DNA from 2 places in the Methylocaldum sp. MU1018 genome. Region 1 is predicted to be linked to the other one. Evidence: predicted binding sites of a transcription regulator. Region 1 holds the regulator's gene; the other holds the start of a gene.

The links. The regulator HrcA, encoded in region 1, represses chaperone genes, less so after heat shock. The targets are predictions, from matches to a motif close to TNTTAGCACTCNNNNNNNNNGAGTGCTAANA.
Region 2: the regulator HrcA is predicted to act here: its motif matches at 1,891-1,921, upstream of groES (co-chaperone GroES).

Annotation. Positions count from the first base shown of each region.
Region 1 covers NZ_CM132195.1:3,393,735-3,399,398, reverse strand. The annotation lists gene dnaK (molecular chaperone DnaK) at 1-1,482, opposite strand, end outside; gene grpE (nucleotide exchange factor GrpE) at 1,559-2,176, opposite strand; gene hrcA (heat-inducible transcriptional repressor HrcA) at 2,263-3,321, opposite strand; gene bfr (bacterioferritin) at 3,495-3,959, shown strand; gene ACWJKU_RS15615 (NAD(+) kinase) at 4,023-4,907, shown strand; gene recN (DNA repair protein RecN) at 4,910-5,664, shown strand, end outside.
Region 2 covers NZ_CM132195.1:581,902-587,565, reverse strand. The annotation lists gene ACWJKU_RS02780 (LpxL/LpxP family acyltransferase) at 1-883, shown strand, start outside; gene groES (co-chaperone GroES) at 1,974-2,264, shown strand; gene groL (chaperonin GroEL) at 2,309-3,937, shown strand; gene ACWJKU_RS02765 (phosphoadenylyl-sulfate reductase) at 4,100-4,837, shown strand; gene cysB (HTH-type transcriptional regulator CysB) at 4,872-5,664, opposite strand, start outside.

The sequences.
Region 1 (5,664 bases):
GCCGGTTGCCTTGTCCTTGGCCGATACGTGCAGAATGCCGTTGGCATCGATGTCGAAGGTCACTTCGACCTGCGGAATGCCGCGCGGAGCGGGTGGAATGTCGGTCAGATCGAACTTGCCGAGAGACTTGTTGTCTCTCGCCATCTCGCGTTCGCCCTGCAGGACGTGGATCGTAACCGCGGTCTGGTTGTCCTCGGCGGTCGAGAATACCTGGCTGGTTTTGGTCGGAATCGTGGTGTTCTTCTCGATCAGCTTGGTCATGACGCCGCCCAGGGTCTCGATCCCCAGAGACAACGGAGTGACGTCCAAGAGCAGCACGTCCTTGACCTGCCCGCCCAAAACGCCGCCCTGAATCGCAGCGCCGAGCGCCACCGCTTCATCCGGATTGACGTCCTTGCGCGGCTCCTTGCCGAAGATGTCCTTCACGAAGTCCTGAACTTTCGGCATGCGCGTCTGGCCGCCGACGAGAATGACTTCGTCGATTTCGCTGGGCTTGAGACCGGCGTCCTTGAGCGCGGTTTCGCACGGCCCTTTGGTCTTCAGGATCAAATCCTCGACCAAGGATTCGAGCTTGGCGCGGGTCAACTTCATATTGAGGTGCTTGGGCCCGCCGGCGTCGGCTGTGACGTAGGGCAGGTTGATGTCGGTCTGTTGGCTCGACGACAGCTCGATCTTTGCTTTTTCCGCGGCTTCTTTCAGGCGCTGCAAGGCCAGCGGATCGTTGTGCAGATCGATGCCGTTCTCTTTTTTGAACTCGTCGCAGATGTAGTCGATGATGCGCAGGTCGAAGTCTTCACCGCCCAAATGAGTGTCGCCGTTGGTGGACAGCACTTCGAACTGATGCTCGCCGTCGACTTCGGCAATCTCGATGATAGAAATATCGAACGTACCGCCGCCAAGGTCGTAAACCGCAACTTTGATGTCACCGTGCTTTCTGTCCAGGCCGAAGGCCATGGCCGCAGCCGTCGGCTCGTTGATGATGCGCTTGACGTCGAGTCCGGCAATGCGGCCTGCGTCTTTGGTGGCCTGACGCTGGGAATCGTTAAAGTACGCCGGTACGGTGATGACCGCCTCTTTGATCTCTTCGCCGAGAAAGGCCTCGGCGTCCTTTTTCAGCTTCATCAGGACGCGCGCCGAGATTTCCGGCGGGGCCATCTTTTTGCCGTTGACTTCGACCCATGCGTCGCCGTTATCGGCTTCGACGATCTTGTACGGCACGAGATGTATGTCTTTTTGGACCACGGAATCCTTGAAGCGGCGTCCGATGAGGCGCTTTATGGCGTATAGCGTGTTTTTGGGGTTGGTGATCGCCTGCCGCTTGGCCGACTGACCCGCCAATACCTCGTTGTCGCCCGTAAAGGCCACGACGGAGGGCGTGGTGCGGGCGCCTTCGGCATTTTCGATGACGCGCGGTTTGCCCCCTTCGAGAATGGCCACGCAGGAGTTGGTGGTGCCCAAATCGATACCGATGATCTTCGCCATTTAATTCTCCAGATTAATCAATAGCTTGTGGTTTAGGTGGTGGTATAACGTTAATATGGGGGCGCCGCTGCTGATTTCAAGCTTGTTCGTCGATATGGGGAGACCCCGCGGCGGCTTGAGCCACAACCACCATCGCCGGGCGTAACAGGCGGTCGTGGAGCAGGTATCCTTTTTGGAAAACCTTTACGACCGTGTTGGGCTCGGCATCTGCGGCCGGCTGCATCGCCATGGCTTGATGTAATTCCGGGTTGAATTTTTCGCCCATCGGGTCTACTGCCCGGACGCCGAATTTTTCCAGCACCGAATTCAACTGCTTGAGCGTGAGCTCCATGCCTTCGCGCAGTTTTGCCACGTCCGGGGCGTCTCCCGCCGCGGCTTGCAGGCCGAGTTCGAGGCTATCGGCTACGGTCAGCAGTTCTTTCGAAAACTTTTCCAGGGCGTATTTGTGGGCATTCTGGAGTTCTTTTTCCGAACGTCGGCGCAAATTCTCCAACTCGGCCTGGGTACGTGCGAATTTGTCCCAGTTTTCTTCCGCTTGTCGGGTGGTATCGGCCAACTGTTGCGCCAGTTGTTCGATCGGGGTCGGTTCGACAACGCTTTCTTCGGTCTCGATTGGCTTGTCGATAGAAGACGCCTGTTCCACTTGATCCGGCGCCGTTGGCGGCGATTCTGGCGAAGCCTGGTCTTTGCTCATATAACATGCTCCTTAAACAAAATGACGACGAGCCCGCTGCGCTTGTCTATGCACGCATGGGGCGACGTTGTTCTATCAGATGTGGATTAAGATGGGGGCAGGGATTTCTGATTCAAGGCGGCCCCCAACAATTTCGCCGTGACGTCGACCAGGGGAATGACCCGTTCATACGCCATGCGGGTGGGGCCGATGACGCCAAGGACGCCTACCGCTTCGTCATTCACGGAATAGGAGGCGGTCACCAGGCTGCACTGATCCAGTGCGCGATAGCCGGATTCCTCGCCGATGAAGATCTTGACGCCGGGGGTTTCCAGGCAGCGGTCCAGCAGATGGACCAGGTCTTCCTTCTGATGAAACGCTTCGAACAAGGAGCGCAGCCGCTCCATGTTGGCCAAGTCGGCAAAGTCCATCAAATTGATCTCGCCGGTCAGAACAAACGGTTTCCGGCGTTCTCTTTCATCTTTGAGGGCCAAATCCGCAATTTCGGCGGCGTCTATGATTTCCTGGCTCAAGCGATTCCGCACGTCCTGCAAATCGTTAAACAGACTCTCTCGAATCGCGGTTAAATCCTTGCCCGCGTACGTCGAGTTGAGAAAATTCGCTGCCGCCTGCAAATCGGAAGGAGAAAACCGGCGGGACGTGTGAATGATTTTGTTGTGGACCTCCTGCTCGTTGGTGACCAGTATGACCAGCAGGCGTTGACCGGATAGCGAGATAAACTCGATGTGCCTGAAGGCCACGATTTCACGGCGCGGCGACATCACGAGCCCCGCCATGTGCGTAATTTCCGAGAGGGCCCGGGAGGCGGTTTCGAGCAGGTCGTCGGGATTGTCCTGAGTATCCAGGTTCAGGCGAAGCTGCTTGACGAGGTCTTGCTGTAAAGGCTTGACCGTCAACAAAGTATCGATGAAGAAGCGGTAGCCGGTCACCGTGGGCATGCGTCCCGCCGATGTGTGCGGCGACGTGATCAGCCCGATGTCTTCCAGATCCGCCATGATGTTACGGATCGTCGCCGGGCTTAAATTCAAGCCGGTGTCGCGGGCCAACGCCCGAGAACCAACCGGTTGGCCTTCGCCGATATAGCGCTCCACCAGCACTTTCAGCAAGTGTTGGGCGCGTGCGCTTAACTGGGGATAGTTGGGCACCGATATCCTCGGATGGTAAGGTTTTTAGCACTCGAAACCATCGAGTGCTAAAAAAGTAGCAACCCCTAGATAATGTGTCAAGAAGCTCATACCATATCGAGAAAACGGCGTCTAACATAGAGTGTGTTCTTAACGAACGCGGGACAAACGATTCCGTATCCAAGGAGAGAATCATGCAAGGCGACTCAACGGTTATCGACTACCTTAATCGCGTACTCGGCAACGAGCTGATCGGCATCAATCAGTATTTCCTTCACGCCAGAATGTACAGGAACTGGGGATTGAGCGGGCTCGACAAGTATGAGTACGACCAGTCTATCGATGAGATGAAGCATGCCGACAAGTTGATCGAGCGTATTTTGTTTCTCGAAGGATTGCCCAATTTGCAAGATCTCGGCCATCTGAAGATTGGAGAAAATCCGGAAGAAATGCTCGGCTGCGATCTCCAGCTGGAGCTGCAAAGCGTCTCCCTGGCGCGCGAAGCCATCGACTGTTGCGAAAAGGCTGGCGACTACGTGTCCCGCGATCTTCTGGAAGAGATACTCGAAAGCGAAGAAGAGCACATCGACTGGTTGGAAACCCAGTTGGGTTTGATTCAAAAAATAGGACTACAGAACTATTTGCAGTCTCAAATGTAAGCTGCGGCACAGGCCGTTCGGGCTTGCAGACACGCCGTAATAAGTTTACAGCCGCAGAAACTCATGTCATCTCCTTTCCGGAACGTTGCCCTGATCGGGAAGCCCGATGCGCCGCGCATTGCCGAAACCCTTTCCGTGCTTTACCGGCACCTCGTCGGGCGGAGGCTGCGCGTGCTGGTGGAAAGGGATTGCGCCCATTTCATCGCTGAGTCTTCGCCGGAAACGGGGACTGTCGCCGAAATAGGCCGGCGCTGCGACCTCGCGATCGTCGTCGGCGGCGACGGCACGCTGTTGTCCGCCGCGCGCGTTCTGGCGCAGTTCGAGATTCCGCTGATCGGAGTGAATCTGGGGCGGCTGGGGTTTCTCGTCGACATTTCCCCCTCAGATGCCGGCACCATCCTGGATGAGATTCTCGATGGACGGTTCAGCGCCGACGAGCGTTTCTTGCTGCGCGCGAAGATTTTGCGTAACGGCCGTACATGGCACGAGCAGACCGCGATCAACGAGGTGGTCGTGCATAGCTGGAACGCCGCCAGCATGATCGAAATCGAGACCTCGATCAACGGCGTTTTCCTGAACTCTCAACGTTCTGACGGGCTCATCGTATCCACGCCCACAGGATCTACGGCCTATGCTCTCTCGGCCGGAGGCCCGATTCTTTATCCCACGCTCAGGGCTATTGTATTGGCGCCCATCAATCCGCACACCTTGACCAACCGCCCGATAGTCGTGGCCGACGACAGCGTGATCGAAATCGCTTTCAGGCCCAGCAAGCAGTTCAAGGCGCAGGTCGTGTGTGACAACGTGTCGATTCCCGACGTCGAGATCGACGACCGCATCGAGATCCGAAGAGAGTCGAAAAGCTTCCGTATTCTTCATCCGCTTGATTACGATTTCTTCGAAATTCTTAGAGCAAAGCTCAATTGGAGTTCCGGTTATCGGAGCTAATCATGCTTGCTCACCTCAGCATCAGAGATCTGGCTGTCGTCCAATCGCTCGAATTGGAATTCGAGCGCGGGCTAACCGTGCTGACCGGTGAGACCGGCGCAGGAAAATCGATACTGTTGACGGCTTTGGGATTGGCTTTGGGCGATCGTGCCGATTCCGGTTTTATCCGCCCGGGGGCCGCTCGCGCCGAAATCAGTCTTGCGTTTGAATTGAATGACGCGCCCGAGGCACGTCGCTGGCTCGAGGAAAATGAATTATCGGAGGACGGCCAGTGCCTGGTGCGGCGGATAATCGGCCAGGACGGACGCTCGAAAGCTTTCGTCAACGGGCGCCAGATCACCTTGCAAGCCTTGCAGGAACTGGGATCCAATCTGGTCGAGATACACGGTCAGCATGCTCATGTGCATCTTTTGAAGGCAGCGGAGCAGCGGCGTTTATTGGATGAGGCCGCGAGGAACGAAGCGCTGCTGGTCCAGATAAACGACCTCTATGCGCATTGGCGAAATACCCGGGGCGAATTGGACAGGCTCGCGAACACGGCCAAGGATCAGGCGGCTCGGGAAGAATTGCTGCGCTATCAAATCGACGAGCTGGAGCAGCACGAGATCTCGGGATTGGACTATCCGGCTCTAATCGAAGAGCATACGCTTCTGGCGAATGTCGGCAAAATACTCGCCACGGGCCAAGCCCAGTTCGAACTTCTCTACGAAGACGAGAATCACTCGGTCAACGCGCATCTGGCACAGGCCATCCATGC
Region 2 (5,664 bases), 1.2 Mb from region 1:
GATTACCCAAAGAGAACGCAGCACCGGCTTCTGGCTGCGCACGATCGTGTGGATCGCCTTGCGCCTCGGCCGGCCGATCGCCCGCGCCCTGCTCTATCCCATCACGGCATACTTTTTGGTTTTTGCCGACCGCTCGCGCCAAGCCTCCGCCGCCTATCTCGCGCGCATCTTCGGTAGAGCGGCGTCGGGGCGGGAACTGTTCCGCCACTACCACACCTTCGCCGAAGCGCTGCTCGACCGGGTGTTCGTGTTCGCCGAACGCGACGAATTCTTTCAAATCCGGATACACGGATTCGACCTGCTGGAGCGGCTGACCTCGGACAAACAAGGATTCCTTCTGGTCGGCGCCCATGTCGGCAGCTTCGAAATCCTTCGCGGCCTCGGGCTTCGGCACAAAGGACTTGCCGTCAAGTCGCTGGTCTACGGAGAAAATTCGCCCAAGATCAACGCCATTTTCAGGGCGCTGAACCCGGACCTGTTCAAGGACATCGTTCCCGTCGGTAACGCGAACGCCCTTCTGGGGCTCGACGATCATATCGCCCGGGGTGGCGTGGTCGCTCTGCTGGGCGACCGCAGCGTACACGGGGAAAAGCGCGTCTTGTGTCGGTTTCTCGGCGAGGAGGCCTGGTTTCCGGCGGCCCCCGTGCTGCTGGCGAATTTATTCAAGGCTCCGGTGATTTTGTTTTTTTGCCTCCATAAAGGCGGCGCCGATTACGACGTGCATTTCGAACTGCTGGCCGAGCGCGTGGAATATTCCCGAAAAAACCGGGACGAAAAGATCCGGGAGTACATGCAGCATTACGCCGACCGGCTGGAACACTACTGCCGCCAGGCACCTTACAACTGGTTCAATTTTTATGATTTTTGGGATAAGAGCGGATAGCGCGGGCACCGCGATCTCATGATTTGATCTACCGCCGCGCTTGAAGCTTCCCGATCGTTCAAAACTCCGCAATCGAGTCCCTTGCCAATGCAATGGATTGAAGGTCATCGACGCCGGGAAAGATGCCCCGGCGGCTCCGCGCTCCGCCGGATTCGTCCGGAACGCCGCACAGATGAATCAAAGAGGGTTGGCCGGCCAGTTTTTCATGTCGGGGAGTCCGTGCGCCGCGAACCGGTCGAATTTCCGAGAACCAATCGCCCAAAGCAGAAGTCATAGAAACTTCAACCGGCAAGGATTCCGAAAAAAAGACCGGGGCTATCCAACGTTATGTGAAAGGAGATCAGCAATGAAACGAGCATTGATTGCATTTGGATCGGTAGCTTTTTTTGTGTCGATCGCTTTCGGCACGCAAGCGGCTGAGACCCCCAAATTGACGCCCGAGGATACGGACAAAATACAAAGCGCGCCAAAACCGACAACCCAGCAACTGGCTGCTCCAACGATTGCAGCAGGCGTTGCAACGAGCAACGCCCAAACGGCGGTAGCGTGTACCCAGTGTTATACGTGCGGTGGGGACTGGCCCATTTTTCAGGGCGCCTTTTCCGTGCCTCCAGGACCATTTAACGTTACGGAGCGCGGCGGTAATTGCTCTGGAGTTCCAGGAACGGTAACCTCCGACACCCGGCCTTTCCTTTGCTGCCGGTAAATACGAAAGGCAAGCGCCGGCCTGTCCGGGCGTACCCAGAAACCACTGTTAATTGAAACGCATAACCAGCCCCTGAGAGATCCTCAGCCTTCAATTCAGCCAATCTGAACAGCGTACCGAAAGATTCGCGCGGTCCCGTTCAGATTGGCTTTTTGCTGCCCGCCGTGGTCGGGCCGATCCTGAAGGAGTTCCGTGCCCGGATCGGCCAGCCGGCGACGGGGAACGACTTTTAGAGGCCGCGCGATTCCGTAATCAAAATTTCATGTTGCACCCCTTGAAAACCGAATTCACATCACTATATTGTTAGCAGCTCTCGTCAGAGAGTGCTAACACACTATTGTGGTTTTTCGAGAATCAAACCTCTTCAAGGAGAACACAGTCATCATGAAAATTCGTCCCCTGCATGACCGTATCGTCGTAAAGCGCTGGGAAGAAGAAAAAACCTCTCCGGGCGGAATCGTCATTCCCGACACCGCCAAGGAAAAGCCGATCAAAGGCGAAGTGGTCGCCGTAGGTAACGGCAAAATCCTGGATAACGGTCAGGTGCGCGCACTGGATGTAAAAGTCGGTGACAAAGTCTTGTTCGGCAAATATGCCGGTACCGAAGTCAAAATCGACGGCACCGAATATCTGATGCTGCGCGAAGACGACATCATGGGCGTATTCGAAGCCTGATCCACGACCCTAACGTTCAGACTGATTTTTGGAGGAATTCACTGATGGCAGCGAAAGAAGTCCGTTTTTCCGATGATGCCCGTCAACGCATGCTGGCCGGAGTCAACGTTCTGGCCGACGCCGTGAAGCAGACCCTGGGTCCGAAAGGCCGCAACGTCGTGCTGGAGAAAAGCTTCGGCGCACCGACCGTCACCAAAGACGGCGTTTCCGTGGCAAAAGAAATCGAGCTGAAAGACAAGTTCGAAAACATGGGCGCGCAGATGGTGAAAGAAGTCGCGTCCAAAACCTCCGATGTCGCCGGCGACGGCACCACCACCGCGACCGTTCTGGCCCAAGCCATCGTTCGCGAAGGCTTGAAGTCCGTGACCGCGGGCGCGAATCCGATGGACATCAAACGCGGCATCGACCAAGCGGTCGGCGTGGTCGTCGAAGAGCTGAAGAAGCTCTCCAAGCCGTGTACCGACAGCAAAGCGATCGCCCAGGTCGGCACCATTTCGGCCAACTCCGACGAGAACATCGGCAAGATCATCGCCGACGCCATGGACAAGGTGGGCAAAGAAGGCGTGATCACCGTCGAGGAAGGCTCCGGCTTGGACAACGAACTCGACGTCGTCGAAGGTATGCAGTTCGACCGTGGCTATCTCTCGCCTTACTTCATCAACCAGCAGGAAACCATGAGCGTCGAGCTCGAAAACCCGTACATCCTGCTGCACGACAAGAAAATCTCCAACATCCGCGATTTGCTGCCGCTGCTCGAAAAAGTGGCGAAGTCCGGCCGTTCGCTGCTGATCGTCGCCGAGGACGTCGAGGGCGAAGCCCTGGCCACCCTGGTGGTCAACACCATGCGCGGCATCATCAAAGTGTGCGCCGTCAAGGCGCCGGGCTTCGGCGACCGCCGCAAGGCCATGCTGGAAGACATCGCCATCCTGACCGGCGGCCGCGTCATTTCCGAAGAGCTCGGCCTCAGCCTCGAGAAGGTCGATCTGGGCGATCTCGGCAACGCCAAGAAAGTTCAGATCAACAAGGAAAATACCACCATCGTCGACGGCGCCGGCAAGGCCGAAGACATCAAGGCTCGCGTCGAGCAGATTCGCAAGCAGATCGAAGACACCACCTCGGACTACGACCGCGAGAAACTGCAAGAGCGCGTGGCCAAGTTGGCCGGCGGCGTCGCCGTGATCAAAGTCGGCGCGGCGACCGAAGTCGAGATGAAGGAAAAGAAAGCCCGCGTGGAAGACGCGCTGCACGCGACCCGCGCCGCGGTCGAAGAAGGCATCGTGCCGGGCGGCGGCGTGGCCTTCATCCGCGCCCAAAAAGCGCTGAAGGACCTGCAAGGCAAGAACCACGACCAGACCGTGGGCATCGCCATCCTGCGCCGTTCGATCGAGGAGCCGCTGCGGCAAATCGTGACCAATGCGGGCGAAGAGGCTTCCGTTGTCCTGAACCGGGTTCAGGAAGGCGAAGGCACCTTAGGCTACAACGCCGCCACCGGCGAATACGGCGACATGATCCAAATGGGTATTCTGGACCCCACCAAGGTCAGCCGCTCCGCATTGCAGAACGCGGCTTCCGTGGCCGGCCTGATGCTCACCACCGAAGCGATGGTGGCCGAACAGCCGAAGAAGGAAAAGGCTGCCGGCATGCCGGGCGCCGGCATGGAAGACATGATGTAATCGATCGTTTCCGCGGTCGACGACATCAAAGCCCCGCCGGAAACGGCGGGGCTTTTTTTATCCGGTCTTATCCTTTTTTTCTATATTAAAAGTAATTTTTAGAATTTTTGAGGATCGGCATCATGTGTTACTTTACGCGTTATTTTTCTCCATCGACACGACATGAGTACCGAATCCTTCGATCTCGATCAGCTTAAACGCGACTTGGCCGGAAAAAATCCCCGCGTCATTCTCAAGACGGCGCTCACCTGGTTCGACAATATCGCCATCTCCTTCAGCGGCGCCGAGGACGTGGTATTGGTCGACCTGGCCAGCCAGCTCAAACCGGGCATCCAGGTCTTTACCTTGGATACCGGTCGCTTGCACGCCGAGACCTACCGATTGATCGAAACGGTTCGGGAGCGATATCCGGTTCGGCTGGACATTCTTTCGCCGGAGCGCGCACAGTTGGAGGCGTTGGTCGGAGAAAAGGGCTTGTTCAGCTTCTACAAGGACGGCCATCACGAATGCTGCGGCATCCGCAAAGTCGAACCGCTGCGGCGCAAGCTGGGTCGACTGGACGCCTGGATTACCGGCCAGCGCCGCGATCAGAATCCGACTCGGCAAAATCTGGCGGAGATCGAGTTGGACGACGTGTTTTCGACGCCCGATCATCGTTTGATCAAATTCAATCCGCTGGCCAACTGGTCGTCGGCGCAAGTGTGGGACCACATCGAAGCCTACGATGTCCCGTTCAACGAACTGCACCGCAAGGGTTTCGTCAGCATCGGCTGCGAACCGTGCACCCGGCCGATTCTGCCCAATCAGCACGAGCGCGATGGCCGCTGGTGGTGGGAGGACGCCGCAAAAAAGGAGTGCGGCCTGCATGCCGGGAATCTGAAAACGGCCGAAAAACGTTAAGGGTCGACAGCGAAACCGGGCATGCTCGCGAGAACTAACGCACCGGCAATGCGATATTCTCGAACAAGGCATCGATGTCTCTCTGCTCCCGCTGGGCCATCGCTTGTTCGACCAGTTCCCGCGTCAGATGCGGCGCGAATAAACGGATGAATTCGTAAATGAAGCCGCGGATGAACATATCCCGCCGCAGTCCGATCTTGGTCGTGCTCAGGCCGAACAGATGGCTGGCGTCGAGCGGAATCAGATCGGCATCCGCGACCGGATCGTACGCCATCTTGGCGACGATTCCGATTCCCAGCCCCAGCCGCACATAGGTCTTGATCACGTCCGCATCCACCGCGGTCAAAGCCAACTGGGGATGCAGATTTGCCTTCTCGAACGCCAGGTCCAGTTGCGAGCGTCCGGTGAAACCGAAAACGTACGTCACGATGGGAAATTCGGCGACATCGTGAAGGGTGAACTCCGCCTTTTGCGCCAGCGGGTGTCCTTGCTGCACCAGAATGCAGCGATTCCACTGATAACACGGCAGCATGACGAGATTCTCGAAGAGTTCCAGAGCCTCCGTGGCGATCGCCATATCGACCACGCCTCGCGATGCCAATTCCGAAATCTGCATCGGGGTGCCCTGGTTTATATTGAGCTTGATGCCGGGATAACGGCGCATGAATTCCTTGATTGCGGGAGGAAGCGCGTAACGCGCCTGGGTATGGGTGGTGGCGATGGACAGCGAGCCGACCTTATTGTCGCGATGCTCCTGCGCGATGTTCTTGATATCCTGCACTTTGCCCAGGATTTCCCCGGCAATGGCCACGATCTGTTTGCCGGCC